3 regions of the Rudaea sp. genome follow, and region 2 is predicted to be linked to each of the others. Evidence: predicted binding sites of a transcription regulator. Region 2 holds the regulator's gene; each other region holds the start of a gene.
What was found. Region 2 encodes HrcA, which represses chaperone genes, less so after heat shock. Its sites were predicted from a motif close to TTNGCACTCNNNNNNNNNGAGTGCNAA; they were not measured.

Region 1 (9,632 bases), on a different contig from region 2:
GGCCCGCGGTGACATGCGGCGGATGCGAGCACTTCGTCCGCGACGTGCTGAATCCAGCGCAAGGCATGGGGCGCTGCAGCATCGGATGCGAACCGCAGCGGCCGTGGCCGTGCGCCGAGCACGAATGCGAGAAATTTCGCCCGCGAGGTGCCGCATGACGACGCGAACCGCAGACGAAGTGCTCTCGCAGATGGAGGACTTCTTTGTCGCGAGAGGCGAGCAAAAAGCGTTTGAAAAGACGTTGTCGCTTCTCACGCAAGAGACATGGAACGATCTCCTATCCATGACACCGGATCGCTTCGACAAGACATGCGCGCTCTATCTCATCATCGCAGTACGTGAGGCCGGATTGATTTCTTTCGACGAAATCCACCCGGCGCGACGCTTGTGCTGCGGCCCAGTGTGGACATCGAAAGAGTGGGTTTATGGCGTCCCCGTCGAGGGCGGATGGCCAGTTGTCGAATTCTGCGGCTGGGACTATCTGCACTGGTTTGGGTTTGATTTCCCGCGGCCAGCGCATCCGAACGATCGGCCACCGAGCGACAGACTCGCTCAGCGCCCACGGGGCGAAGCTGAACTGATTTTTGCAACGTAGGAGCAAGACGTGACAGGCAAGAAAATCAAAGGTCGATGGAAGCCCGGCGAGTCTGGCAACCCTGCCGGAAAGCCGCCTGGTACGCCTACCGCAGTCACGAAGCTGCGGAGGCTGATCGATGTCGAGAAGATCATCACGCGTTTGCAGAAAGCCGCGCTCGACGGCGACGTGCAAGCTGCGCGCACGTTGCTTGAGCGAGCGTTGCCGGTCTATCGCGCCTGCGCCGAGCCGGTAGAGCTTCCCGAACTCGATGCAGCGGCGGAACTGACGGACAAGGCGAAGGCGGTACTTGCTGCGGTCGCCGATGGTCGCTTGCCTGCCGACCTCGGCGCTCAATTGGTAAGCGCGATCGGCAACGTCTCGCGCGTCGCGGAAGTGGACGAACTATTACGCCGCGTCGCGGCGTTGGAGACGACAAGTGAAAAATCTCGTTGATCGAATTGCAGCGTTGGAACACCGCGCCAGTTCATCGTCGGCCCTAATCATTTCGATCGAATGGGGGCCGCAGGGGCATTGGGAGCAAGCGCCGGATGGCGCTTTGACGCGATGGATACGCCCCGAGCAGGACAAAGGTCGATACGTCCACGAATCGCCGACGATCGATATTCCGCCCGAAGAGAGACACAAGCTCGTGCAGACGCTCAACCCTTGATTGATCGGCTCGATACCGAATCATCGAACAAAAGGAGAATGTGAAATGGGCACCGAATCGGTTTGGGTTCCATTGGCGATGGCGGCCGTCGGCGCCGGGCCAGCTACTACAACACGCAGCAGACCGCGAAGCGGCAGGACAACGCGCTGGCTTCCCAGATTCGCCAGCAGTCTGAGAATCAGCGCAAGGCCGATGCGCGCACGGGCCAGATGATCCAGCAGCAGTCGCAGCAGACCGACCAGAAGGAGAAGTCGGCGGGGTTGCTGGCGAACCAGAACGTGTTGCAGGCGAAAGCCGCGCAGGCGCAGAAGGTATCCCAAGCTTCGGGGGCAGTCTCGAATGCCTACCAGCAGGCCGGTGCGAACGCCGCACAGGGCATCACGAGCTACGGTAATCAGCAATCGGATTTGTTGTCGAGCATCAATGCTCCCGGACAGCAGCGCGCGAACAACCGCGTGAACATCGACAGCTACGCGCAGGACTTGGGCCAGATCGCGCGCAAGTCGAAGGGTGATGACTTCCTTGCGCAGATAAGACAGGGTGGCATCCGGCGCAATCCGTATCTGGACTTGGCAAGCAGTCTGCTTGGTGGGGCGTCGAGGGCATATCGAGGTGGCGACGACCCCGACTACTCGTATCTGCTGGATGCAAACGCTTCAAGTGGCAGGAGTACCGGAACCTGGAACGGTTACGACTACTTGAGTTCGCTATTCGACCCGGCGACCGGTTCCTACAGCAATCCTTACGCTCCCCCCGAAACCGTAGCGATTTAGGAGCGGGTTCCATCCGGATAGGCGGGCCGCCGAAACCGGCTACACTGCCGGTCAACGATGCACGAGATACCCGCCCAACCACAGACGTTGTGCCGCTGGCTCGTGGCCGGCCTGACATCGGGCTTGGCGCTGGCGAAAATCCGCAACCACGTGCGGGCGCAGAACGTGGCGATGCTGCTGGCGAAAGCGGAAACGTTAAAGGTCAAAATGCGCCTCGAAACGCAGACAAGACGAACACGGATCGACCGCTGAGAGGGGATTTCCATGAACAAGACCATTTTGCTGCTGGCTACCGCGCTCATCGCGGGCTGCGCGACTCCCGTAACACAGTCGGTGGCACCACAGAACTACTATGACAAGAACACCAAGGTTGGCTTTGAGGATCGGCCAGACGGATTTGTCACGTCGATCTACTACTCACGCTACCAGTTCATCCCGGAAAGCGACGCAGTGGCCGTTGCATGTCGGCAGGCTCTCACATCGATAGCTTGGGAGCACGCCTCGAAAACGGGCCGCAAAATCGAGCTGATCAACGATCAGGAAGTACGTCTTTCGATGGGGCGAAACGGCCTTACGGGCATCACGTCATGCACGGCTCAAGCGCCCGCGCGCTGGCTGAAATAGCAGCGCGTCAAGCACGCGTCATTGATGCCGCTAAGCGACCCTTCACCCTGCTGATTAACCTTCATCGCCAGCGCTTCCACGATAGACGACTTCTCCGGTTTCGCGGTGTACTGCAACGATGGTGCTCGCCCTGATGGAAGGACGTCCGGATGGTTCGATGTAGGCGATCCAGCACTGCGGCAAATCCGGAGCGGGCGAAAAGAAGTAAGGAAGGCACGGCTCACGCCAAGTTATCTCATCGAACAGCACGACTCTATCGACCCGTTCGCCGAGTTGATGGGCCAGCGCTTCCGCCTCTGCGATCTGCGTAGCTTGTTCGCGTGAAATCATGGTCACCCCGTCATGCGTCAGCAAGGGCAAGCGAGCCTCGCTCACCTGTTGCCGGACGAGCTACTTTAGCCGGAAGTAGCTGCCTCCGCCCTTGGGACACTCTTGGGACAGCTTGGGACAATTTGCAGCCACTGCCGCCAACATCATGCAATGAGAAAACGCTACGCTTCAAGCGGTTACGTGTTGGCAAAAGTTGCGCAAAATTGGTTTGCCGGCTCTTGTAAGCGGTAGGTCGTCCGTTCGATTCGGACAAGCGGCACCAACAATACCAACGAGTCGCGCGTAACGCGAAATTTAATTTCGATCAAGCCGAAGCCCGGCGGCAAGCGCGAACGCGAACTGCACCTGCGCATGTGACGCGAGAAGTTGGGTCACCTCACGCTCGCCGACCTGACCGCGTCGATGATTCACGAAACATGCGACAAAATGCTCGGTCGCGTCACGAGGCTCAGGCGCTGCCGGGAAAAGGTGTCTCGAAGCGGCGGATGAAGGTGGCACAGCCACAGACACGAGTGTTCTTGCCCAGCGCCACCCTCATTCGTTCAAGTCGGACAAGCAGCCTCGCCGATCGACTTCGCCCAGGCTATGCCTAATTTGTCTTTTCCCCCTTGAAACCCGTCCACCCAAGCGCATATCCCTCCGCGCAGCGGGGCGTTTACACCGGGGCTGCTTCGCCGCTAAACTTGGCACTCAGCATGCCGGAGTGCTAACAATCCGGACAAATTTCCATGTTTTTCAATCAGTTGAGGATATGCTAATGAAGCTTCGTCCATTGCATGATCGCGTGATCATCAAGCGCCTGGAGGCCGAGACCAAGTCGGCCGGTGGCATCGTCATTCCCGACACCGCGACCGAAAAGCCGATCAAGGGCGAGGTTATCGCGGTCGGCGCCGGCAAGATTCTCGACGACGGCAAGGTGCGCCCACTCGCGGTCAAGGCCGGCGACAAGGTGCTGTTCGGCAAGTATTCGGGCACCGAAGTGAAGGTCGACGGTGAAGAGCTGCTGGTCATGCGCGAGGAAGACCTCGTTGCGGTGATCGAAGGCTGATCAGCCCTACCAAATCCAGAGCCGTCATTCCGGGGCCACCGCAGGCGGAGCCCGGAATCCAGTTCTCCGATCCAGCATTCAAGAACGCAAGAACCGGATTCCCGCCTTCGCGGGAATGACGATCAAAAGCATACGTAATCGAGGAATCAAGACAATGGCAGCTAAAGAAATCCGTTTCGGTGAAGACGCGCGCGCGCGCATCCTGCGCGGCGTGAACACCCTGGCCAATGCGGTCAAGGCCACGCTCGGCCCGAAGGGTCGCAATGTCGTGCTCGACAAGAGCTTCGGCGCGCCGACGATCACCAAGGACGGCGTGTCCGTCGCCAAGGAGATCGAACTGGCCGACAAGTTCGAGAACATGGGCGCGCAGATGGTCAAGGAAGTCGCTTCCAAGACCTCCGACGTCGCCGGTGACGGCACCACCACCGCGACCGTGCTCGCGCAGGCGCTGATCCGCGAAGGCCTCAAGGCCGTCGCCGCGGGCATGAACCCGATGGATCTGAAGCGCGGCATCGACAAGGCCGTGATCGGCGCCGTCGCCGAGCTGAAGAACCTGTCCAAGCCCTCGGCCGACAACAAGTCGATCGCCCAGGTCGGCACGATCTCGGCCAACGGCGACACGCACATCGGCGACATCATTGCCGAAGCGATGAACAAGGTCGGCAAGGAAGGCGTGATCACGGTGGAAGAAGGCTCGGGTCTGGAGAACGAGCTCGACGTCGTCGAAGGCATGCAGTTCGATCGTGGCTACCTCTCGCCGTACTTCATCAACAACCAGCAGTCGCAGCAGGTCGAGCTGGAAGATCCGTACATCCTCCTGCACGACAAGAAGATCTCGAACGTGCGTGAACTTCTGCCCGTGCTCGAAGGCGTGGCCAAGGCCGGCAAGCCGCTCTTGATCGTCGCCGAAGAAGTTGAAGGCGAAGCGCTGGCGACCCTGGTCGTCAACACGATCCGCGGCATCGTCAAGGTCGCAGCCGTGAAGGCGCCGGGCTTCGGCGACCGCCGCAAGGCGATGCTCGAAGACATGGCCATCCTCACCGGCGGCCAGGTCATCTCCGAAGAAGTCGGCCTGTCGCTCGAGAAGGCGACGCTCAAGGATCTCGGCCGCGCGAAGAAGATCGTCTCCTCGAAGGAGAACACGACGATCATCGACGGCGCGGGCGACGCCAAGGCGATCGAATCGCGCATCGCGCAGATCAAGGCGCAGATCGAAGAGACCTCGTCCGACTACGACCGCGAGAAGCTGCAGGAGCGCGTGGCCAAGCTGGCCGGCGGCGTGGCGGTGATCAAGGTCGGCGCCGCGACCGAAGTCGAAATGAAGGAAAAGAAGGCGCGCGTCGAAGACGCCCTGCACGCGACGCGTGCGGCGGTCGAGGAAGGCGTGGTCCCGGGCGGCGGCGTCGCCCTGGTGCGTGCGCTCGATGCGATCAAGAAGTTGAAGGGCGACAACGAAGACCAGAACCACGGCATCATCATCGCCAAGCGCGCGATGGAAGCGCCGCTGCGCGAGATCGTCACCAACGCCGGTGAAGAAGCCTCGGTTATCCTCAACAAGGTCGCCGCGGGCAAGGGCAACTACGGCTACAACGCCGCCAACGGCGAGTACGGCGACATGGTCGAGTTCGGCATTCTCGATCCGACCAAGGTGACCCGCACGGCGCTGCAGAACGCCGCGTCGATCGCCGGCCTGGTCATCACGACGGAAGCCATGGTCGCCGAAGCGCCGAAGAAGGAAGAAGCGCATAGCCACGGCGCACCGGGCGGCGGCATGGGCGGCATGGGCGGCATGGGCGACTTCTGAGTCATCCACTCGCGCGGGACGTGCGTCGGTAGTCGCCGCCAACGTCTCGCGCTTCGTGGATCAACTCAGCTCGTCGGAGCGCCCGATGCGGACGCTCAACTCGTCGCAGGTCCGAAGCAACACAAAAGCCCCGCAGCGATGCGGGGCTTTTTCATTGGCTGATTCCCGGAAACTCGGCGCCGGATTCTCGCGCCAGGCCGATGAAGCGGCCACGCCTATACGATCAGTTGGCAATTCTCAGCCGACATCTCGACGAAGGAAGGCTTTGGCCTATCATTCCCGAGTGCTCCTGGCGGGGCTTTCAACAGCCGGAGGGCTGTCATCCAGTGACTTGGCTTTGACTGCTCGCGAGAGAGGAGGCAAAAGGCACTGCATGGCTCGTTTCGCTCGCCCCTTCGGAGCCAGCCTTCGGCTTTTCTGCGCGCTTCACGCTTGTCCCGCCTTCGCGGGAATGACGGGGTTGTAGATACTCGGACCGAAAGCGCCCCGATCGGGCAGTCTTTTCATCTGCGGATTGTTGCGAATCAGGACAGATTGAACCACGGAGAACACGAAGAACAAGAAGCAAAAAGTTCATCTGGAGCCTTTCTTCGTGTTCTTCGTGACCCAAGCTCTTATGCTGTTGCCAACTGATCGGACAAGCACCGAACGAACTGTCGATCGCGCAAAAAAAAAACACCCCGACGCGGCGGGGTGTTTTCATTCCTTTCAGAACGATGCGTCAGGCGCGCGCGGGAGCAAGAGCGTAGCCGCGCAGGCGCGCCGCGAATGCGGCGAGCGTGGCAATGCCCGACGCTTCCGCCTCGCGGCACCAGTCGATCAGCGCCGCCCTCATCGCCTCGGCGCCGCCCGCATTGCGTTCGAGCACGACGGCGAGGCGCGCGCGGAAATCGCAGACCGTGCGCAGGGTCGGACGGTTCTCGACCAGCGCCTGCATCTTCTGTCGCGAATGCTCGTCGAGCCAGCGCCCGCCGTTGCCGAGCGCGCGGCGCAGCGCGCGCGGAATCGCCTTGAGGTTGGCGCCTGCCTGCGCGGCGTCTTCACGCAGGGTCGGTGCGATCACGCCGCGGAAGTAGTCACTCATGACCTCGAACTTGTGCGAGACCAGCGCCTTGATCGTTTCGGTGTCGGGCAACGGCACGTTCGGGCGCACGTCGAGTGTCGGCGCCACGCGCAGCACCTTGGCGAGGCCGACCGCGCGCAACGCGCAGATGATGCCCCAGCCGATGTCGACCTCGAACTTGCGCAGCGCGAACTTGGCCGAGCTCGGGAAGGCGTGATGGTTGTTGTGCAGCTCCTCGCCGCCGATCCACACGCCCCACGGCGACAGGTTCGTCGCCATGTCCGCGGTCTCGAAGTTGCGGTAGCCCCACCAATGGCCGATGCCGTTGACGACGCCAGCGGCCCAGAACGGAATCCAGACCATCTGCAGCGCGGAAATCGCCACGCCCCAGATGCCGAACAGGAGGATGTTGACGACGAAGGTCAGCGTCGGCCCCCAGTACGGGTGGCCGGAATAGAGATGGCGCTCGATCCAGTCGTCCGGGCAGCCCTTGCCGTACTTCTCCAGCGTCTCCTGGTCGAGCGAGGCGACGCGATAGAGATCGACGCCCTGCCACAGCACCGTGTTGATGCCGAAGAACTTCGGGCTGTGCGGATCATCGACGGTCTCGCACTTGGCGTGGTGCTTGCGATGCACCGCGACCCACTCCCGCGTGACCATGCCGGTCGACACCCACGACCAGAAGCGCAGGATATGCGCCACGACCGGATGGAAATCAACGCCGCGATGGCAGGCGCTGCGATGCAGATACAAGGTCACCGCGAAGATCGTCAGCTGGGTGACGATGAGGAAGTAGACCACCTTGAACAGCCAGCCCGCATGCAGCAGGCCGCCGTTGAGAAAATCCAGAACAGTATCAAACATATGCTTCTCTTCAGACCCCACCCCGAGGCAAGTTTGTCATCATACGTGACACCCGGGGCCCACGCCAGTGAAATTCCCCGCGGTTCATGGGCTTGTTCGACCCTGCGACGCGGCAAATCATCGAAGAAAATGCGGCCGGCGGCACAGGTATTCCGGTCGAACTGGCAAAATGAGGCCATGCCCGAACTGCCCGAAGTCGAAACCACGCGCCGCGGCATTGCGCCGCACCTCGTCGGCCGCCGCATCGAGGCTGTGGTCGTGCGTCAGGCCCGGCTGCGCTGGCCGATTCCGAAGGCGCTGCGCGACAAGCTGCCCGGCCAGCGCGTCGACGCAGTCGAACGGCGCGCGAAATACCTGCTCGTGCACACCGGAGCCGGCAGCGCACTTCTGCATTTGGGCATGTCCGGCTCGCTGCGCGTGCTCGCGGGCACGACTGCGCCGGGCACGCACGACCACGTGGACTGGCACCTCGACTCCGGGCGTATCCTGCGCTACACCGATCCGCGCCGCTTCGGCTCGCAGCTGTGGCAGCCCCCCGGAGTCACCCACGAACTGCTCGCCGACCTCGGTCCCGAGCCGCTGGACGAAGACTTCGGCGGCGCCTATTTGTGGAAGAAGTCACGCGGCCGAATGGCGCCGGTGAAGACCTTCCTCATGGACCAGAAGATTGTGGTCGGCGTCGGCAACATCTATGCGGCCGAGGCGCTGTTCGCCGCCGGCATCCATCCGCACCGCGCGGCGGGTTCGGTGTCGCTCGCGCGCTACGAACGGCTCGCCGAGGAAGTGAAGCGCATCCTCGACCATGCGATCGCTCGCGGCGGCACGACGCTGCGCGATTTCATCTCGCCCGACGGCACGCCGGGCTATTTCGAGCAGGAGTTGTTCGTCTACGGACGCGCGGACGAGCCGTGCAAGGTCTGCGACACGCCGATCCGTGTGGTCACGCTGGGTCAGCGTTCGACGTTCTACTGTCCGCGCTGCCAGCGCTAGGCGCAGGCGCCAGCATGCGTGCCTTGCGCCAGCCGCCATAGCGGTAGTACAGCGTCGACAGCGTCACCGACGCGGCCGAACCCAGCGGAAAACTCCACCAGATCGCGTCCGCGCCCCAGCTCGGGCTGAGCAGGTAGGCGAACGGGATGCGCATGACCCACAGTGCGAGGAACAGAATGATCAGCGGCGGAATCACCGCGCCGGTCGAACGCACGACGCCGCTGAGCACGAACGAAATGCCGAACAGTACGAACGACCAGACGACGATGTGGTTGATGTGCTGCGCGATGTCCAGCGCGCCGCTGTCGCTCGGCAGGAACAGATTCAGCGCGCCGCGGTTGAACAGGTAGAGGATCAACGCCAGCCCGCCGGTGAGCAGGAAATTGAAACCGATGCCGGTCAGCGCGATGCGATCGACGCGGTCCCACAGCTTCGCGCCGACGTTCTGCGCGGCCATGCTCGACGCGGCCATGCCGACCGCCATCGACGGCATCTGCACGTAGTTCCAGATCTGGAAGCAGGCGCCATAGGCCGCGGTCGTGTGCTCGCCGAAGCTGTTGACGAGCGAGATCATCGCGACCATCGATGCCGACATCACGATCATCTGCAGGCCCATCGGCAGGCCTTTGACAACCAGCGACTTGAGGATCGCCGGATCGATCTTCAGGTGATGCAACTCCTCGCGCGTGATGCGCAGGAAATGCCTGCTGTGGTACAGATACGCGATCAGCGCGATCAGCGTCGTCGCGGTGGCGATCAGCGAAGCGGTGGCGGAACCGGCGATGCCCATCTCCGGAATCAGCGCGATGCCGACGAGGCGTTTCGTGCCGAAGATGAACAGCGGATTGAGCACGATGTCGAGCATGACGTTGACGGCGAGAAACAGGAA
Region 2 (9,632 bases):
AGTTTCGTGATTTGTGCCTCGGTCTCGGCGAGTTTTTCGGGGTCGAGGTCGAGCGCGTCGCGGTAGCGCGCGAGCGCGCCGTTCGCCTCTTCGAGCTGCAGGCTCGCCGTGCCGAGCAGATCGCCGGTGGTGGCGAGTTCGGCATCGGACTGGGCAAGACGCGTGATTTCGCTGTGCGCGCGGTGGGCCAGGCGCAACAGGCTGAACTCGCCGTCGCCGTCGAGCAACTCGGCGAGCGCGCTCGTGCCCTGGATGAGGTGGCCGGCGTTGGCCAGGCGCTTGTGGCGTTCGTCCAGGGCGTCGAGTTCCGCGGGCTGCAGCGCGTGGCGGTCGAGTTCGTCGACCTGGTGCGCGAGCAGCGCGATGCGTTCGGAATGGTCGTGCTCGCCGTGCAGCTCGCGCATGCGAGCGTCGATCTCGCGCCAACGCGCGGCCAATGCGGCAACCGGCTGCAGCAGGGTGGCGTGATCGCCGAATGCGTCGAGCAGGGCGAGCTGGCTGGCCTTGTCGAGCAAGGCCTGGTGCTCGTGCTGGCCGTGGATTTCTATCAGCCGTTGCGCCAACGCCTGCATTTGCGCGAGCGTCGCCGGGCGGCCGTTGATCCAGGCGCGCGAGGCGCCTTCGGCGCGGATCACGCGGCGCAACTGGCAGCCGTCGGCGTCGTCGAATTCCTCGTCCACGAGCCATTGCCGGGCCGTGGGCGCATCGGCGAGGTCGAAATCGGCAATCAGCTCGGCGCGCTCGCAGCCTGCGCGCACGACGCCGGCGTCCGCGCGTTGGCCTGCCAGAAGCAACAAACAATCGACCATCAGCGACTTGCCCGCACCGGTTTCGCCGGTGACCACGGTCAGGCCGCGTTCGAAGCCGATTTCGGCCTCGCCGACTATGGCGAAATCCTTGACGAACAGCGTTTGCAGCATGGCAGGCGTGGCGACGTTTGGCGCGCGCACGCTAACACGCGAAGTCGATACAGCCAAGACCGCATGACCGCTTGAACCCGGCGCGGGAAAATCCATGTTGACCCTGGCGGTTTCCGTTGCTAGCGTCGGCACATCGCAACAGAAACGAGCCTATGTCTGCTCATTCCGGACATCGCCCGCCGGGCCATCACCTCGATTCGCGTGCACGTCAGTTGCTGCGCGCGCTGATCGCGCAATACATCGCCGATGGCCAACCGGTGGGTTCGCGCACGTTGGCGAAGCATTCGGGGCTGGATGTGAGCCCGGCGACGATCCGCAACGTGATGGCCGATCTCGAGGAACTCGGCCTGCTCGCCGCCCCGCACACCTCGGCCGGGCGCGTACCGACCGCGCAGGGCTATCGCATGTTCGTCGATAGCCTGCTCGAGCTGAAGCCGCTCGACGCGCCGCAGATCGATGCGTTGCGCCGCGAACTGCCCACTCAGGCGCCGACCCAGGATCTGCTCAACGGCGTGTCCTCGCTGCTCTCCGAGGTCACCCATTTCGTCGGCGTCGTCACCGTGCCCAAGCGCGAGGAATTCCCGTTCCGGCATATCGATTTCGTCGCGATCGGCGGCAACCGCGTGCTCGTCATCCTCGTCTTCGCCGACAACGAGGTACAGAACCGGGTGATCACGACCCAGCACGTCTATTCCGCCGCGGAACTCGAACAGGTTTCCAATTTCCTCAACGCCAATTACGCCGGCCTGCGCATGAGCGAGATCCGCGAGCGGCTCAAGCGCGAGATGCGCGAGACCAGCGCACGCCTGCATCAGCTCATGGTGGCCGCGGCAGATGTCACCCAGCAAGGGTTTCCCGATCAGGCCAACGCCGACATGTTGATCAAGGGCCAGATCAATCTGATGGGGGCGCAGGCGGCGGCCGACATGGATAGCCTGCGCGAACTGTTCGAGGCGTTTCAGCGCAAGCGCGACTTGCTCAATCTGCTCGAAAACTGCTCGCGCGCCGAGGGCGTGCGCCTGTTCATCGGCGAGGAGTCCGGGTTCAATCCGCTTGGTGCCTACAGCCTGGTGACTGCGCCGTACGGCGTCGACGGCCGCGTGCTCGGCGTGCTCGGCGTCATCGGGCCGACGCGCATGGCCTATCAGCGCGTGATCCCGGTCGTGCAGGCCACCGCGCAGATTCTGTCGGGGGCTCTGGCCGCGGCCTCTTGAACCGCGCGCGCATGCCCTCATAACCGGGTCGGGATAAAATGGATGGCTTGGGCAAGCGACTTCGGTCGCGGGCCCGTCATTGCCCGGATACCCGCGACGGGCTTCCGGGGGATCGACACGACCCTTCGAACTGTGGAGCGCTTGTGAGCAACGAGAACACCGACGCCGGGCAACCGGAAAACATCGCAGCGGATGGCGCCGCCGACTCCGCCTCGGGTGGCGACGAGCTGAACAAACTCGTCAACGAGTACGAATCCAAGCTCGGCGAAATGCGCGAACTGTTGTTGCGCGAACGCGCCGAGATCGAAAACCAGCGCAGACGCCTGCAACGCGACCTGGAGCAGGCGCGCAAGTTCGCCAACGAGCGCGTGCTCGGCGACCTGTTGCCCGTGTGCGACAGTCTCGAGCGCGGCGTGGCCGTGCAGACGGCCGATGCGGGCAGCCTGCGCGAGGGCATGGAGCTGACCCTGAAGGCGTTGCTCAAGGTGGCGGAAAGCAATGGTCTGAAGGCGATCGACCCGGTCGGCCAGCCGTTCAATCCCGAGCAGCACCAGGCGGTCAGCCTGGTCGAGGCACCCGGCGCCGCGCCGGATACCGTGGTCGCCGTGATCCAGAAGGGCTACGTATTGAACGAACGCCTGCTGCGGCCCGCACTCGTGACCGTCGCGAAGGTGCCCGGCGCTTGAATTGAAACAACGAATCCCTAACTACGTTGGCATCCGCGGCCGTCGTGCTGCACTGATATTTTCTGGAGATTGAAACATGGGCAAAATCATCGGTATCGACCTGGGTACGACCAACTCGTGCGTGGCCGTCATGGAAGGCACGACGGCGCGCGTGATCGAGAACTCCGAAGGCGACCGCACCACGCCGTCGATCGTCGCGTTCAAGGACAACGAGGTCCTCGTCGGCGCGACCGCGAAGCGCCAGGCGGTCACCAACCCGAAGAACACGTTCTACGCGGTGAAGCGCCTGATCGGCCGCAAGTTCACCGACGCCGAAGTGCAGAAGGACATCGGCCTGGTGCCGTACAAGATCAGCGCGCACGACAACGGCGACGCGTGGCTTGCAACCGCCGACAACAAGAATCTTTCGCCGCAGGAAATCTCGGCGAAGATCCTCATGAAGATGAAGAAGACGGCCGAGGACTACCTCGGCGAGAGCGTCACCGAGGCCGTCATCACCGTGCCTGCGTACTTCAACGATTCGCAGCGCCAGGCGACCAAGGACGCCGGCCGCATCGCCGGCCTCGACGTCAAGCGCATCATCAACGAGCCGACCGCGGCCGCGCTGGCCTACGGCATCGACAAGCAGGGCGGCGACCGCAAGGTCGCGGTCTACGACCTCGGCGGCGGCACGTTCGACGTCTCGATCATCGAGATCGCGAACGTCGATGGCGAGAAGCAGTTTGAAGTGCTGGCGACCAACGGCGACACGTTCCTCGGCGGCGAAGACTTCGACAAGCGCCTGATCGACTACCTCGTCGAGGAATTCAAGAAAGAGTCGGGCGTCGACCTGAAGAACGACTCGCTCGCGCTGCAGCGCCTCAAGGACGCGGCCGAGCGCGCGAAGATCGAGCTGTCGAGCGCGCACCAGACCGAAGTGAACCTGCCGTACATCACGGCGGATGCGTCCGGGCCGAAGCACCTCAACATCAAGCTGACGCGTGCCAAGCTCGAAGCGCTGGTCGCCGACCTGATCGAAAAGACGATCGCGCCATGCCGCACCGCGATCAACGATGCGAGCCTCAAGGTGTCGGACATCAGCGAAGTCATCCTCGTCGGTGGCCAGACGCGCATGCCCAAGGTGCAGGAAGCGGTGAAAACCTTCTTCGGCAAGGAGCCGCGCAAGGACGTCAACCCGGATGAAGCCGTCGCCGTGGGCGCGGCGATCCAGGGCGGCGTGCTCGGCGGTTCGGTCAAGGACGTGTTGCTGCTCGACGTCACCCCGCTGTCACTCGGCATCGAGACGCTCGGCGGCGTGATGACCAAACTGATCGAGAAGAACACCACGATTCCGACCAAGGCCGCACAAACGTTCTCGACCGCCGAGGACAACCAGACCGCGGTCACCGTGCACGTGCTGCAGGGCGAGCGCGAGCGCGCGAGCGCGAACAAGTCGCTGGCCAAGTTCGATCTGGCCGGCATCGAGGCTGCGCCGCGCGGCATGCCGCAGGTCGAGGTGTCGTTCGACATCGACGCGAACGGCATCCTGCATGTCTCGGCCAAGGACAAGAAGACCGGCAAGGAACAGCGCATCGAGATCAAGGCCGGCTCGGGCTTGAGCGAGGATGAGATCCAGCGCATGGTGCGCGATGCCGAGGCGAACAAGGAAGACGACAAGAAGTTCCACGAGCTTGTCGCTGCGCGCAACAAGGCCGACCAGCTCGTCCATGCCACGCGCGCGGCGATCAAGGAACACGGCGGCAAGGTCGACGGCGGCCAGATCGGGGCGATCGAAACGGCGCTGGCCGATCTGGAGAAAGTGATGAAGGGCGAGGACAAGGACGCCATCGAAGCCAAGTGCACGGCGCTGGAGCAGGCCGCACAGTCGCTGGCGGCGGCCGCGGCTTCGGCGGGTCAGGGCGGTCCGTCCGGGGATGCCGGCGCACAGGGCGGTTCCGCTCCGCAGGACGATGTCGTCGACGCCGAGTTCACCGAGGTCAAGGACAAGAAATAGTTATCCGGTCGGCGCTTCTTGCGCTGTCGGATAACTGCCCGCGTTCGAGCGGCGCTTCGCGCAGCTCGAACGCGGGCTTTGTTTGTTGGAAGCGGCAGGGCAGACTCTGCGGCTGTTGCCATCGGGGATGAAAATGGAAAAGAACAGGCTGGAAGCGTTCACCGACGGCGTGATCGCCGTGATCATCACGATCATGGTGCTCGAATTGAAGCCGCCGCACGAGGCGACGTTGGCGGCGCTGCTCGGCAACTGGCCAGTATTCGTGAGCTACGTGCTCAGCTTCGTCTACGTCGGCATCTACTGGAACAACCATCATCACCTGATGCACGCTGTCGAAAAGGTCAACGGCAAGGTGATGTGGGCGAATCTGTTCCTGCTGTTCTGGCTGTCCCTGTTTCCGTTCACCACGGCATGGCTCAACGAGGCGCATGGCGAAGGGGCCATGCATGAATTTCCGGCAGCCATGCCCGCGGCGTTGTACGGTTTCGTGCTGTTGATGGCTGCCGTGGCATGGGTTCCGCTGAGCCGCGCGTTGATCGCCTGCAACGGCGGCGCAAACAGCACGCTGGCTCGTGCGCTCGGCGGCGAAGCCGGCGACTGGAAGGCGAAGGTTTCGCCCGTTCTGTACGTCGGCGGCATTGTATTGGCGCTTTTCGCTCACATAGTCCCATCGACGACGGCGGCATTCTGGATGCCCAGGGTGTCCTGCCTGCTGTATGCCGTCGTCGCCGCGCTCTGGCTGATCCCGGACCGGCGCATCGAAAAGCATATTTCCGGAAATCCATGAGCAAGCGTTGCTACTACGAGGTCCTGTCCGTCGAACGCACGGCCAGCGACGGTGAATTGAAGACGGCGTTCCGCCGCCTGGCGATGAAATACCATCCGGACCGCAATCCGGGTGACAAGGCCTGCGAGGCGCATTTCAAGGAAGCCAAGGAAGCCTACGAGGTCCTCAGTGACGCGCCGAAGCGCGCCATGTACGACCGCCACGGCCACGCCGCGTTCGAGCAGGGCATGGGCGGCGGCGGTGGTTTCCATGCCGATGTCGGCGACATCTTCGGCGATATTTTTTCCGATATCTTCGGCGGCGGTCGCGGCGGCCGCCCGCGGCGTGGTTCCGACCTGCGCTACCTGCTCGACATCGATCTCGAAGAAGCCGTGTTCGGCGTCGACAAGGCCATCGACGTGCCGACGCTCGGCGCCTGCGACAAATGCGATGGCTCGGGCTCGGCCGACGGCAAGCTCTCCAGTTGCGCCACCTGCCAGGGCCATGGCCGCGTGCGCATGCAGAATGGCATCTTCTCGATCCAGCAGGCTTGCCCGCATTGCGGCGGCAGCGGGCAGTCGATCGCGAATCCGTGCAAGACCTGCCGCGGTGAAGGCCGTGTGCGCCGCGAGAAGCGTCTGGAAGTGAAGATTCCGGCCGGGGTCGACACTGGCGACCGCATCCGCCTTTCGGGCGAGGGCGAAGCCGGCCCGGCCGGTGCGCCGGCGGGCGATCTCTACGTCGAAGTGCAGGTGCGTGAGCACGCGATCTTCCAACGCCAGCAGGACGATCTCTACTGCGAGGTGCCGATCCGCTTCTCGCAGGCCGCGCTTGGCGCCGAGCTCGAGGTGCCCACGCTGGGCGGCGAGGCGTCGATCAAGATTCCTGCCGAAACCCAGACCGGCAAGCTGTTCAAGCTGCGCGGCAAGGGCGTGCGCAACGTGCGCAGCGGCCATGTCGGCGACCTGCTTTGTCGCGTGGTAGTCGAAACTCCGGTCAAGCTCAGCAAGCAGCAGCGCGAACTGCTGCAGCAGTTCGAGGACAGCTTCGGCGACGATGCGGCTGCGCACACGCCGCGCGCCTCCTCGTGGCTGGACAGCGTAAAGCAGTTCTGGGATCGCGTGACGACCTGATTCGCGCCCCTTCTCCGCACGGGAGCAGGAAGGCTAAGATGGCGGCATGAGCAAACCCGTCGACATTGTCGTCTACGGTGCCGCCGGCCGCATGGGTCAGGCGGTGATCCGTGGCGTGCTCGAATCGAAGCGGGCGCGTCTGTCTGCGGCGCTGGTGCGGCCGCGCTCGGGGCTGGCCGACGAACCGCTCGACCGCGTATTCGGCGCGCTGCCGCGCGATGTCGATTTCGCCACTTCGCTCGACCCCGACGTGGCTTGTGACGTGCTCGTCGATTTCAGCGGTCCGGTTGCGTTCGATGCGGCGCTGGCGCTGGCGCTGCAGCGTCGCGCCGCGTTCGTCAGCGGCACGACGAATCTGCGCGAGGAGCAGCACTCCGCGCTTGCCGGAGCGGCAGAGGTGATCCCGGTGCTTTGGGCGTCGAACTTCAGCCTCGGCGTCGCCATGCTTGCGCGTATGGCGCGTCGCGTGGCCGAGGCGTTGCCGGGCTGGGATTGCGAAATCGTCGAACTGCACCACAACCGCAAGCAGGACGCGCCATCGGGTACCGCGCTGACGCTCGGCGCGGCCGTCGCCGAGGGCCGCGGAATCGCGCTGGCCGAACATGCGCGCTACGAGCGCCGTGGGCAGGTCGGTGCGCGCGCCCCGGGGGAGATCGGCTTCGCCGCGTTGCGCGCCGGCGACGTGGCCGGTGAGCACACGGTTTTTTTCGTCGGCGAAGGCGAGCGTATCGAATTGGTCCATCGCGCCACCGATCGCGACATTTTCGCACGCGGCGCGCTGGCGGCGGCGATCTGGCTGGCCGGGCGAGATCCGGGCAGCTACAGTTTCGATCAGGTGCTGGCGCCGAAAGACGCGTTGTAGGATCGCAGCGCGCCGGCGTTCAATCCTTGTGCGCCGCGTTCTTGTCGCGGCTGGCGCCGAATTTCCTGTCCAGTGAGCCGAACAGCTTCTTGAACAGGCGCGAGAACTTGCCGCGCTGGGTCTTGCGCAGCTTCTCGTCCTCGCTGGTCAGCCAGGCCACCTGGATCACGCGACGCTCGCCTTCGTGCGGCAGATGGCCGTGGAACGAATTTTCCGCGCGCCGGAACACGACGAAATTTCCGTACAGCGGTTTGATCTCGGGCGCAACGAGATCGTCGATGTCGTCGACGCGGTTGAGGAAGCGCAGGCAGCCTTCACTGATGTCGGGCCATGATGGGTTGAGGTAGAGCAGGGCAGTGGCCACCTTCGACCTGCTGTCTGTGTGAATGGTGCCATGGCGTTTGTTGAGCAGGCGGCACAAGGTCACCAGGGTCGGGTATCGGCCCAGATCGTCGATGCCGAGGCGTGCGCCCACCGCGCTGGCGACCGCGGGATCCGTGAGTTCGCGAATCAGCGCGTTGACGCTGGGGCCGCAGTCCTTCTCCTCGTAGGGAAAGAAGCCGGCGCTCGGGTACTTTGGAAAATCCCGCTCGAGTTCGCTTGCCGCCGCTTGCGGCAATTGGTCGCGCGCCACGAGGAAATGGAATGGCGTCGCGCGCAGCAGCGTGTCTGCGCGATCCAGGCGCGCGGGATCGAACAAGACGGGTGAAGCAGTTGCGGGAGGCGCGACAGACATCGACAGGACTCGTTCACAAGCGGTTGGATTCTAGCGCCATCGCGACGAAGATTCCCCTGCACAGGCGCTTGTTGCGATGGACACGAAGCCCCTGCTGCCGGTATCATTCTCGCTCGCCCGCATGCCCACCCACGGTCCCGAGTCCGCTCAGGCCCGCGGGTGCCGCTGCATGTACTTTTGCGAGCATCCGCACTCGCGAGAGTCAAAAAAGCGGCCATCCGTGGCCGCACTTTTCCAACAAGCAGGCGACAGCAACATGACTCAGGCCATTCTCGCCCTCGCAGACGGCACTCTCTTCCACGGCACCTCTATCGGCGCCGTCGGGGAGACCGTCGGCGAAGTGGTATTCAACACGGCGATGACGGGCTACCAGGAAATCCTGACCGATCCATCCTACGCGCGTCAGATCGTCACGCTGACCTATCCGCATATCGGCAACACCGGCGCGAATGCGGTCGACGAAGAATCGGAAAAAGTGCAGGCCGCCGGCCTCGTCATCCGCGACTTGCCGCGCCTCGCCAGCAATTGGCGCTCGACCGAGAGCCTCGACGCGTATCTGCGTCGCCACGGCATCGTTGCGATCGCCGACATCGATACGCGTGCGTTGACGCGCCGGTTGCGCGACACGGGCGCGCAGGCCGGCTGCATCCTGGCCGGTGACGTGTCCGTCGAACGCGCGCTGGCCGCAGCGCGCGCGTTTCCGGGACTGGCGGGCATGGATCTCGCCAAGGTCGTTACCACGCAGGCGCCGTATCGCTTCGATGCGGGCAGCTACGATCTCGACCGCACCGCCTTCGCGAAGGTCGCGGGCACGCACCACGTCGTCGCCTACGACTACGGCGTGAAGAAGAACATCCTGCGCATGCTCGTCGATCGCGGTTGCGCGCTCACCGTCGTGCCGGCGCAGACGCCCATCTCCGACGTGCTCGCCCTCAAACCCGATGGCGTATTCCTGTCCAACGGCCCGGGCGATCCCGAGCCCTGCGACTATGCGATCGCCGCGGCGCGTGAAGTCATCAAGCGCAAGATTCCGCTGTTCGGCATCTGCCTTGGCCAGCAGATCATGGGCCTCGCCGTCGGCGGCAAGACGTTGAAGATGAAGTTCGGTCACCACGGCGCGAATCATCCGATCAAGGACCACGACGACGGCCGCGTGCTCGTTACCTCGCAGAACCACGGCTTTGCCGTCGATCCGGCCACGCTGCCCGCGAACGCACGCGTGACGCACACGTCGCTGTTCGACGGCTCGCTGCAGGGGTTCGCCCTGACCGACGCACCGGCGTTCTGCTTCCAGGGTCATCCGGAAGCAAGTCCGGGCCCGC
Region 3 (9,632 bases), on a different contig from region 2:
CTTGCCGCTTTCGGCGCGCTTGAGGATGCCGAACGCTTCCTCTGGCGTCAGTGCATCGGTGAGATAGCGGAAATCGATCTGCGCGACGATCTGTTCGGACGACATTTCGGCGATGAAGCGCCACAGCGGCTTGCCGGCGCGGCGCGCGGCGAGATCCCAGGCCGCATTGATCACGCCGCCGATCGCCATGTGGATCACACCCTTCTCGGGGCCGAGCCAGCGCAGTTGCGAATCCGCGCTGAGGCTGCGCGCGAACGCACCCAAGTCGGCGACGATCTCGTCCACATCACGGCCGACGACGAGGTGGGAGAGCGCATGGATCGCCGCGGTCTGCACATCGTTGCCGCGGCCGATCGTGAAGACGAGGCCATGGCCGGCGAACCCGTCGTCGGCATCGGTGCGCAACACGACGTACGCGGCGGAATAGTCCGGATCGGGGTTCATCGCATCCGATCCGTCGAGCCGGCGCGAGGTCGGGAAGCGCACGTCGAGCGCTTCCAGTCCGATGATTCTGGCCACGCCCTACTCCTCCGCCACGCGCCGATACGCGACCACGTTCTGGCGCTGCCTGCCAAGGCCTTCGATCTCCAGTTCCATCACGTCGCCGGGCTTCAGGTACACGGGCGGTTTCTGGCCGAGGCCGACGCCGGGCGGCGTGCCTGTCGAGATCACGTCGCCCGGCATCAGCGTCATATAGCGGCTGATATGGCTGACCAGCGTCGGCACGTCGAACACCATCGTGCGCGTGCTGCCGTTCTGGTAGCGGTGGCCGTTCACCGTCAGCCACATCGACAGGTTCTGCGCATCGGGTACTTCGTCGCGCGTGACGAGGTAGGGGCCGATCGGTCCGAACGTGTCGCAGCCCTTGCCCTTGACCCACTGCCCGCAATGCTCGAGCTGGAACTCGCGCTCGGAGATGTCGTTGACGACGAGGTAGCCGGCGACATGCTCGAGTGCCCGCTCGGGCGACACGTCGCGCGCGACGTCGCCTATGACGACACCGAGTTCGACCTCCCAGTCGGTCTTGACCGAGTCGCGCGGAATCATCACCTCGTCGTTCGGGCCGACGATCGCCGTCGTCGCCTTCATGAACAGGATCGGCATTTCCGGCACTTTCGCGTTGGTCTCGGCGGCGTGGTCGGAGTAGTTGAGGCCGACGCAGACCATCTTGCCGACGCGGCCGACCGCGGCACCGTAGCGCGGACTGCCGGACACGATCGGCAGCGACGTCGGATCGAGCGCGCGCAGTTTCTTCAGCCCCGCGGTTGTCAAAACGCCGCCTGCGATATCGTCGACGACGGCGGACAAGTCGCGCAGCGCGCCGTTCGCATCGAGCAGGCCGGGCTTCTCGCGCCCGGGTTCTCCGTATCGAAACAGTTTCATCGTGATCCTCCCTAGTTGGCCCAGCCGCCGTCGATGACGTGCGTGGTGCCCGTGGTGAACGAGGATTCATCGGCGGCGAGATAGACGACGAGCGCGGCGATCTCGTCGGCCTCGCCGAGGCGGCCCATCGGTTGGCGGTCGGTGAAGCTTTTCCAGACCGCGGCTTCGTCGCCGCCCATCGCTTTCACCCGTTGCGCGAGCGACGGCGTCTTCACCGTGCCGGGGCAGATCGCGTTGCAACGCACGCCGCGCGCGACGTAGTCGGCAGCGATCGCCTTGGTCAAGCCGATCACCGCCGCCTTGGTCGCACCGTAGGCGAAGCGGTTGGCCACGCCTTTGATGGACGATGCGACCGAGGCCATGTTGATGATGCTGCCGCGACCGCGTTCGAGCATGCCCGGCAGCACGGCCTTGCAGACGTGGAACATCGCATCGACGTTGATCGCGAACGAGCGCCTCCATGCCGCATCGTCGCAGTCGAGGATGCTGCCCGCGGCCACATAGCCGGCGCAGTTGAACAGCACGTCGATATCGGAATTTGCCGCGATCAGCCCGGTGATTTGCGTCGGATCGGTCACGTCGAGCACCGCCGCACGGATTGCCGGATGTTCGCCGGAGAGCGCATCGAGCGCCGCACGATCGATATCGGTTGCGAGCACGCTCGCGCCCTCGCGTGCGCAGGCCAGCGCGCTCGCGCGTCCGATGCCCGCGCCCGCCGCGGTGATCAGGCAGTGTTTGCCCTTCAATCTAGCGCTCATCTTGCAACCTCAAAAGTATATAAGTGGAAACTTAGAAATCGAGTCGGTACAGCGACACGGCATTCGCGCCGAATATTTGCGTTTCGAATCCCGTCGCGCAGCTCGCCACAAGGTTCCGCGCCATGGCGAACCACGCGCCATAGTCCGAGGCGAGATCGAGCACCGGCCAGTCGCTGCCCCAGAGCACGCGCTCCGCGCCGAAGCAGGCGAAGACGTGTTCGACGTACGGCGCGAGATCCGCCGCCGTCGCGCCCGATGCGGCCTCGGTCAGCAGACCGGACAGCTTGCAGCAAGCACCGGTTTCGCGTGCAAGACGTTCCAGCGATCGCGCCCAGGCGTCGAAGCCGTCGTGGGCAATGTCGGGCTTGCCGGCGTGATCGATCACGCAGCGCAATTGCGGCTGTCGCTGCAGGCGCGATAGCAGTGCGCCGAAATGGCGTGGCTTGACCAGTGCATCGAACACGAGGCCGTGATCGATCATCGCCGCGAATGCGGCGTCGAGTCGCGGCCGTGCCACCCAGCCGCCATCGGCAATGTCCTGGATCATCGGCCGCAGTCCCTTGAGCTTGCCCGCGCCGGCCGCGACCAGCGCGGCGATGCGCCGCGCCACATCGGGCGCGTCGAATTCGGTCCAGCCGACGACGCCTTTGATGAAGGCGTGCTCGCGCGCCAGCTCGAAAAGGAAATGCGTTTCCGCTTCGTTCGCCGCGGCCTGCACGACCACGCTCGCGGTGACGTCGTTCCGCGCCAGCAGCGGCGCGAGATCGGCCGGCTCGAAGTCGCGGTACAGCACGCCGATATCGGGCGTGAGCCAGGCATAGCCGCCGCGCGCCAGGCGCCAGAAATGCTGGTGGGCATCGATGACGATCATGGCGACGGCACCGCCGCATCGGAGGCAAGCAGACCCGCATGTTGCAGCTGGCGCCAGAGCGCAGGCGGAATCGACGTGTCGCGCCGTTGCGCCGCGCTTTCCACTTCCGCCGCCGAGCGCAGGCCGGCGACCACCGTGGCCACGGCCGGATGGGCGAGCGGGAACTGCAATGCGGCCGCGCCCGTATCCACACCCGCCTCGGCGCAGATCGCATAGATCGCGCGCGCGCGCGCCAGAGTCGGCGCTTCGACCGGTGCGTAGTTGTAGGTCGCGCCGGGGCCGCGCGCGTCGCCGAGCAGGCCCGAGTTGTACGGCCCGGCGGCAATGATCTTCACCCCGCGCCGCTGCGCCTCGCCCAAGAGCTCGCGCGCCGCCCGTTGCTCGAGCAGCGTGTAGCGCCCGGCGAGCAGGATGCAGTCGAGATCGAAACGCGGCAGGATTTCCAGGCAGACATCCTGCTCGTTGACGCCGATGCCGATCGTGCGGACGAGGCCCTCCTCGCGCAGTCGCGCCATTTCCGGCAACGCCGCGTCGAGCGCCTGCGCGAGCATTTCGGCATGGCGCTCGCCGTGGGTTTGCCGGCCGACATCGTGCAGCAGGAGAATGTCGACGTGCTCCAGACGCAGGCGCCGCAAGCTGGCCTCGAACGAACGCCGCACGCCCGCTCGGCTGTAGTCGAATACCGCGCGACTGCCCGATACGGCGAAGCCGTCGTTGATCTTCGCCGCGCGGGAAGCGTCGGATTCGATCACGCGTCCGACCTTGGTCGACACTGCGAACTCGGCGCGCGGCCAGGACGCGAAGGCGTCGCCGAGGCGGCGCTCGGAAAGGCCATGACCGTAAAACGGCGCCGTGTCGAAGTAGCGGATGCTGCTGCGCCATGCCGCGTCGAGCGCCGCGTGGGCCGCGTCGTCGCCGACCTCGGCATACAGGTTGCCGATCGGCGCCGCACCGAATCCCAACGGCCCCAGCGACATGAATTCGGTTTTCCCGGCGGGCATGAACATGATCGTGATGAGCGAACGGGTGGGAGCTCGCGATACATTTATACCAAATATGAATGATGATTGTATATACGAAACCAGAGGGCTTTCCTGCCTCGGCGGCAAACGTTGAAGCCGCGGCGAAGGTTGCCGCCGTTCCGGTCGTTGTGGGTTGATGCGCGCGGTGCGACGGCTCGGAAAGGCCGATCCACTGGCACAACTCCTTGTTCCGCCTGTGGAAACCCCGGATGAACGTTATTTAACGTGCCGCCGCTTCCATTCATGTACCATGCGGTCCAAGAAAAGAATGTTACCGATCAGTCACGGAACTTTCTGCCCTCGTTAGCACTCTCATACCCCGAGTGCTAGACTGGGCACCTTGAGGAGACCAGAATGTCCACCGCTACAGCTTTGGTTGCGAACAACCTGCCGATCCCGAACGCGCTCGGCAGCCTGGATTCGTACATCACCGCCGTGCATCGCTTCCCGGTGCTGACGGTCGAGGAAGAGCAATCCCTGGCCAAGAACTACCGCGCCAGCGACGATCTCGACGCGGCGAAGAAGCTCGTCATGGCGCACCTGCGCTTCGTCGTCCACGTCGCGCGCGGCTATTCCGGCTACGGCCTGCAGATCGGCGACCTGATCCAGGAAGGCAACATCGGCCTGATGAAGGCGGTCAAGCGCTTCGATCCCGACATGGGCGTGCGTCTGGTCTCGTTCGCCGTGCACTGGATCCGCGCCGAGATGCACGAGTTCATCCTGCGCAACTGGCGCATCGTCAAGGTCGCCACGACCAAGGCGCAGCGCAAGCTGTTCTTCAACCTGCGCAAGTCGAAGAAGCGCCTGGGCTGGATGAACAACGCCGAGGTGCAGGCCGTAGCCAAGGATCTCGGCGTGTCGACCGCCGACGTGCTCGAGATGGAGGCGCGCCTGTCCGGCCACGACATGGCCTTCGACGCACCTGCCGATACCGACGAAGACGCCAAGCCCGCGCCGGTCGCCTACCTCGTCGACGACCACGCCGACCCGTACCAGGCGCTCGAAAGCGAGAGCCAGGAGGAGTCCGACCTCGACACGCTGAAGAGCGGCATGGCCAGGCTCGATGCGCGCTCGCGCGACATCATCCAGCGCCGCTGGCTCAAGGACGACAACAAGGCGACACTGCAGGAGCTTGCCGACGAGTACAAGGTTTCGGCCGAGCGCATCCGCCAGATCGAGGTCAATGCGATGAAGAAAATGCGTGCGCTGTTCGCATAGTTTTTCTGCGCTCATCCCTGAGCGCAAGAACCAAAAAGCGACCACCCTGGTCGCAGTTCTCGATAGAAGCCGGGATTTTTCCAACGTTTCAGGCAATCGCGGCCCGGGCAACCGGGCCGTTTGTTTTTACGCGTTCGGCGATGCTCAGCCCGCGTCCACCGACTCGTTGTCGCCGGATGCCGCTTTATGGCCGATGATGATGCGCGCCGCACGCTGGTAGCTCCAATACGCCACGGCCCAGTTGATCAACACGGAAAGGCGGTTGCGGAAGCCGATCAGAAAGAACACATGCGCGGCGAGCCAGAACCACCACGCGAACAAGCCGGACAATTTCCATCCATGCACGTCGACGATCGCCGCCATGCGCCCGATCGTGGCGAGGTTGCCGTGGTCGCGATAGCGGAACGGCGGCGGCGCCGGGCACGCGGCCAGGCGATTGCGCACCACCCGCGCCACGTAATTGCCCATCTGCTTGGCCGCCGGCGCGACGCCGGGCACGGGCTTGCCATCCTGCACGACGCTGGCGAGATCGCCCGCGACGAAAATCTCCGGGTGGCCCGGCACGCTCAGATCCGGCAACACGCGCACGCGCCCGGCGCGGTCGAGCTCGACGCCGAGTGAACGTGCCAACGGCGAGGCGGCGACACCCGCGGCCCAGACCACGGTGCGCGCCGGCACGAACGCGCCGCCCGAGCGATAGCCCTGCGCGTCGATCGCCTCGACCGCGGCGCCGGTGACCACCTCGACACCGAGTCGCTCCAACTGCTTCTGCGCCCTGGCCGAAAGCGCGGCGGGAAAGCTCGACAGGATGCGCGGCCCCGCCTCGATCAGACGCACGCGCGCCGAGGCCGGGTCGATGCGGCGGAATTCGCGTTTGAGCGTGTGCCGCGCGATTTCGGCCAGCGTGCCGGCAAGCTCGACCCCGGTCGGACCACCACCGACGATCGCAAAACTCAACCACGCCTCGCGCCGAGCGGAATCGGTTTCCGCCTCGGCGTGCTCGAACGCGAGCAGCAGGCGCCGGCGCAGCAGCAGCGCGTCGTCCAGCGTCTTCAGGCCCGGCGCGAACGGCGCCCAGTCGTCGTGGCCGAAATACGCATGGGTCGCGCCGCTGGCCAGCAGCAACGTGTCGTAGTCGACGACGCTGCCGTCGTCCAGATGCAGACGACGCGCATCGGGCTCGATGCGCGCCACCGTCGCCATGCGCACTTCGACATTGTTCTGCCTGCGCAGGATGTGCCGCAACGGGGCGGCGATATCCGGCGAGGACAATCCCGCCGTGGCGACCTGGTAAAGCAGGGGCTGGAACAGATGGTGGTTGGCGCGGTCGATCAGCAGGATGCTGACCGGCGCGTCACGCAGTGCGCGCGTCGCCCAGAGCCCGGCGAAGCCGCCACCGACGATGACGATGCGTTGAGGTGCCGTTGTCATCCACGGATCGTATCGCGTCGGCGCGCTGCGACAAAGAACATCGGCTTGTGCTGTTTTCAGTACAAATCGACCGGGTCCACGTCGAGCGACCAGCGCACGCGGCGCGCTTCGCGCAGCCCGCGCACGCCGGCGATCCAGCCGGCGAGGAAGGCATGCAGGCGCGCGCGCTCGTCGGCACTCACCAGCAGTTGGCCGCGTTGCAGTCCCGCGCGACGCGGCATCGGCGCCGGCATCGGGCCGAGCAGGCCGACGCCGTCCGGCCGAGCCGCCAGCACGGCCGCCGCATGCAGGAACTCATCGACCTGGCCCTGCTGCGCCGCATCGGCGCGCAGCAGGGCCAGGTGCGCGTATGGCGGCAGGTGTGCCTCGCGTCGCTCGCGCAGCAGGCGCTGCGCGGCGGCGGCATAGCCATGGCTGAGCAGGGTGCGCAGCAGCGGATGGTCGGGGTGGTGAGTCTGCAGCCACACTTGCCCCGGCTTGAGCGCGCGGCCGGCGCGGCCGGCAACCTGGACGACGAGTTGGGCGAGGCGCTCTTCGGCGCGAAAATCAACGCTGAACAGACCCTCGTCGACGCCGACGATCACCACCAGTGTGAGGTTGGGCAAGTCGTGGCCCTTGGCGAGCATCTGCGTACCGACCACCAGCGCGGCGCGGTCGGGGGCGAGCGCGCCGAGCAGTTCGTCGAGCGCGTTCTTGCGCCGCGTCGTTTCGCGGTCGATGCGCACCAGCGGCACCTGCGGAAAGATTTCCGCCAGTGCCGCTTCGATGCGTTCGGTGCCGAGCCCCTGCGGCGCCAAGTGTACATTGTTGCATTGTGGACAAATGGACGGCACGCGTTGTTCGGCGTCGCAATGATGGCAGCGCAGCCGCGCCGCGCCGCGATGCCAGGTCAGCGGCTTGTCGCAGCGCGCACAGGCGGCATGCCAGCCGCACTGGCGACAGGTCAGCACGGGCGCGTAGCCGCGGCGGTTGCGGAACACCAGTGCCTGCTCGCCGCGCGCGAGGCAGGTGCGCAACGCGGCGACGGTTTCATCCGCGAGACCGTGACGCAGCGGCTTGCCGCGCAGGTCGACCAGACGGAATTGCGGCAGGCGCGCCACGCCCGGGCGCGCGGCCAGATTCCGCTTCGCGTAGCGTCCTGCCTCGACGTTGGCCAGGGTCTCCAGCGACGGCGTCGCCGTACCGAGCACGACTGGCACCGCGAGCGCGCGAGCGCGCACGAGCGCAAGATCGCGCGCCGAGTAGCGCCAGCCTTCCTGCTGCTTGTACGAGCCGTCGTGTTCTTCGTCGACGATGATCAGCCCCGCGTTCGGCAACGGCGCGAACACGGCCGAGCGCGTGCCGATCACGACATCGGCCTCACCGCGCGCCGCCGCGAGCCAGGCACGCGTGCGCTCACCGTCGGCGAGGCCGGAGTGGATCACCTCGATGCGCGCGCCGAGACGTTCGCGGAACCGGCGCAAGGTCTGCGGCGTCAGGCCGATCTCGGGTACGAGCACGAGCGCCTGTCCACCGCGCGCGACGACCTGCTCGATCAGGGCGAGATAGACCTCGGTCTTGCCGCTGCCGGTGATGCCTTCGAGCAGGGTGGGGCCGAAGCCGCCAAAGCCTGCGGCGACCGCGGCGACCGCGGCGGCCTGCTCCTCGGTCAACTGCGGCCCGGCCACTTGCGCGCGCGGCAAGGTGCGCAGCGCGAGTTGCGTAGTCGCGATCAGCCCGCGCTTGCGCAGATTGGCGGCTGCGCTGCGCCAGCCGGGCAGGCGCAGGTCGAGTTCGGTGTGGCTGTGCGGTCCGGCGCCGAGCAGCTCGAACAAGGCGGCCGCGCGCGAGCCGGCACGTGGAAGATTCGCCGCCTCCGCGCTGCCTTCGGTGCGGATCAGTGCGCGCTCGCCCGAGGCGATGGCCGGCAGCGGCCTGGGGCTGCGCAAGCCGACCGGCAGTGCCGTCTCGAACACCTCCCCGAGCGGGTGCTGATAGTAGCGCGCGGCCCAGGCCAGCGTCGCCGACAGCTCGGCCGAAATCAGCGGCGCCGCGTCAAGCACGCGCAGCGCATGCCTGAGCTTGTGCGCATCCACGGTCGAATCCTGCGCGTGACCGACCACGACGCCAACCCGGGTCCTACCGGCGAACGGTACCGCCAGACGCATGCCCACGGCGATCGCCGCGGGGTCGCTTTCTGCCGGCGGCAGGTAGTCGAAACCCTGCGCCAGCGGCACCGCAACCGCTACCCGCAGAACGGCTGGCATGCAGGCCTCGCGCAGGGGCGGAAACGAGACTTTCGCTCTGTGTTCATCAGTTGCAGAAGAAACATGATCAAAGCCTCAACTTTGAGCGGCAAGTCGCCGTCGCCGTTGAGCTTTCTAGCTTATCCACAGCACTTGTGGATAAGTCTGTGGAAGAGGGGATGAACCAAGCCGCGCAAAGCGCATCGCAGCGGGCCCTTTCTCGCCTTGGACAAACTTTAACCAGTTTGAAATATATCATTTCAATCAACAAGTTGCGTTTATTTTTAACAAAGGCGATCGGGTTGGAACCAGCGACGGTACCACGTTCGCCCGGTAGTCCCGCGCTTGTGTACAGCGCCGGCCGCGCCGGCACGAATTGCGGCGCGCCGTCAACCACCCGCGTGCTGGCGCGTTGCTTACTTTGCGGCACGAAACAAGGTTCGAGATCATGGCCGAAATCGCTGGCACAATGGCAGGCTCCGGATTGGAATTCGCACGACGCGTGGACGCGGTCAGCACGAATCAACGCGCACTCGACCAGTTTCTGCGCGGCGTGGAGCGACGCGCGCTGCGCATGGCCGAACTCGCCTGCGGCAACCGCGACGATGCCCTCGACATCGTTCAGGACACGATGTGTGCGTTCGTCAGGAACTACGCCGCCAAGACGGAAACCGACTGGCCACCACTGTTCCATCGCGTGCTCGACAGCCGGCTCAACGATTTC

Region 1: a site for HrcA is predicted at 3,658-3,684, ahead of groES (co-chaperone GroES). Genes of this name have one in related genera too.
Region 3: a site for HrcA is predicted at 4,338-4,364, ahead of rpoH (RNA polymerase sigma factor RpoH). Genes of this name have one in related genera too.

What each region holds. Positions count from the first base shown of each region.
Region 1 is NZ_DBNHDN010000040.1:18,864-28,495, forward strand. It holds gene AC16HO_RS13650 (TubC N-terminal docking domain-related protein) at 1-158, shown strand, start outside; gene AC16HO_RS13655 (hypothetical protein) at 155-595, shown strand; gene AC16HO_RS13660 (DUF5681 domain-containing protein) at 605-1,030, shown strand; gene AC16HO_RS13665 (hypothetical protein) at 1,014-1,247, shown strand; gene AC16HO_RS13670 (hypothetical protein) at 1,310-2,020, shown strand; gene AC16HO_RS13675 (hypothetical protein) at 2,123-2,272, shown strand; gene AC16HO_RS13680 (hypothetical protein) at 2,285-2,644, shown strand; gene AC16HO_RS13685 (hypothetical protein) at 2,699-2,974, opposite strand; gene groES (co-chaperone GroES) at 3,732-4,022, shown strand; gene groL (chaperonin GroEL) at 4,177-5,826, shown strand; gene AC16HO_RS13700 (hypothetical protein) at 6,146-6,529, opposite strand; gene AC16HO_RS13705 (DesA family fatty acid desaturase) at 6,548-7,753, opposite strand; gene mutM (bifunctional DNA-formamidopyrimidine glycosylase/DNA-(apurinic or apyrimidinic site) lyase) at 7,931-8,743, shown strand; gene AC16HO_RS13715 (MATE family efflux transporter) at 8,694-9,632, opposite strand, start outside.
Region 2 is NZ_DBNHDN010000045.1:37,728-47,359, reverse strand. It holds gene recN (DNA repair protein RecN) at 1-920, opposite strand, end outside; gene hrcA (heat-inducible transcriptional repressor HrcA) at 1,073-2,134, shown strand; gene grpE (nucleotide exchange factor GrpE) at 2,278-2,820, shown strand; gene dnaK (molecular chaperone DnaK) at 2,897-4,813, shown strand; gene AC16HO_RS15860 (TMEM175 family protein) at 4,947-5,600, shown strand; gene dnaJ (molecular chaperone DnaJ) at 5,597-6,712, shown strand; gene dapB (4-hydroxy-tetrahydrodipicolinate reductase) at 6,759-7,574, shown strand; gene AC16HO_RS15845 (2OG-Fe(II) oxygenase family protein) at 7,594-8,310, opposite strand; gene carA (glutamine-hydrolyzing carbamoyl-phosphate synthase small subunit) at 8,567-9,632, shown strand, end outside.
Region 3 is NZ_DBNHDN010000034.1:50,373-60,004, forward strand. It holds gene AC16HO_RS11855 (L-fuconate dehydratase) at 1-519, opposite strand, end outside; gene AC16HO_RS11860 (fumarylacetoacetate hydrolase family protein) at 523-1,383, opposite strand; gene AC16HO_RS11865 (SDR family oxidoreductase) at 1,395-2,141, opposite strand; gene AC16HO_RS11870 (amidohydrolase family protein) at 2,173-3,012, opposite strand; gene AC16HO_RS11875 (aldo/keto reductase) at 3,009-4,019, opposite strand; gene rpoH (RNA polymerase sigma factor RpoH) at 4,389-5,252, shown strand; gene AC16HO_RS11885 (NAD(P)/FAD-dependent oxidoreductase) at 5,397-6,683, opposite strand; gene AC16HO_RS11890 (primosomal protein N') at 6,740-8,929, opposite strand; gene AC16HO_RS11895 (RNA polymerase sigma factor) at 9,357-9,632, shown strand, end outside.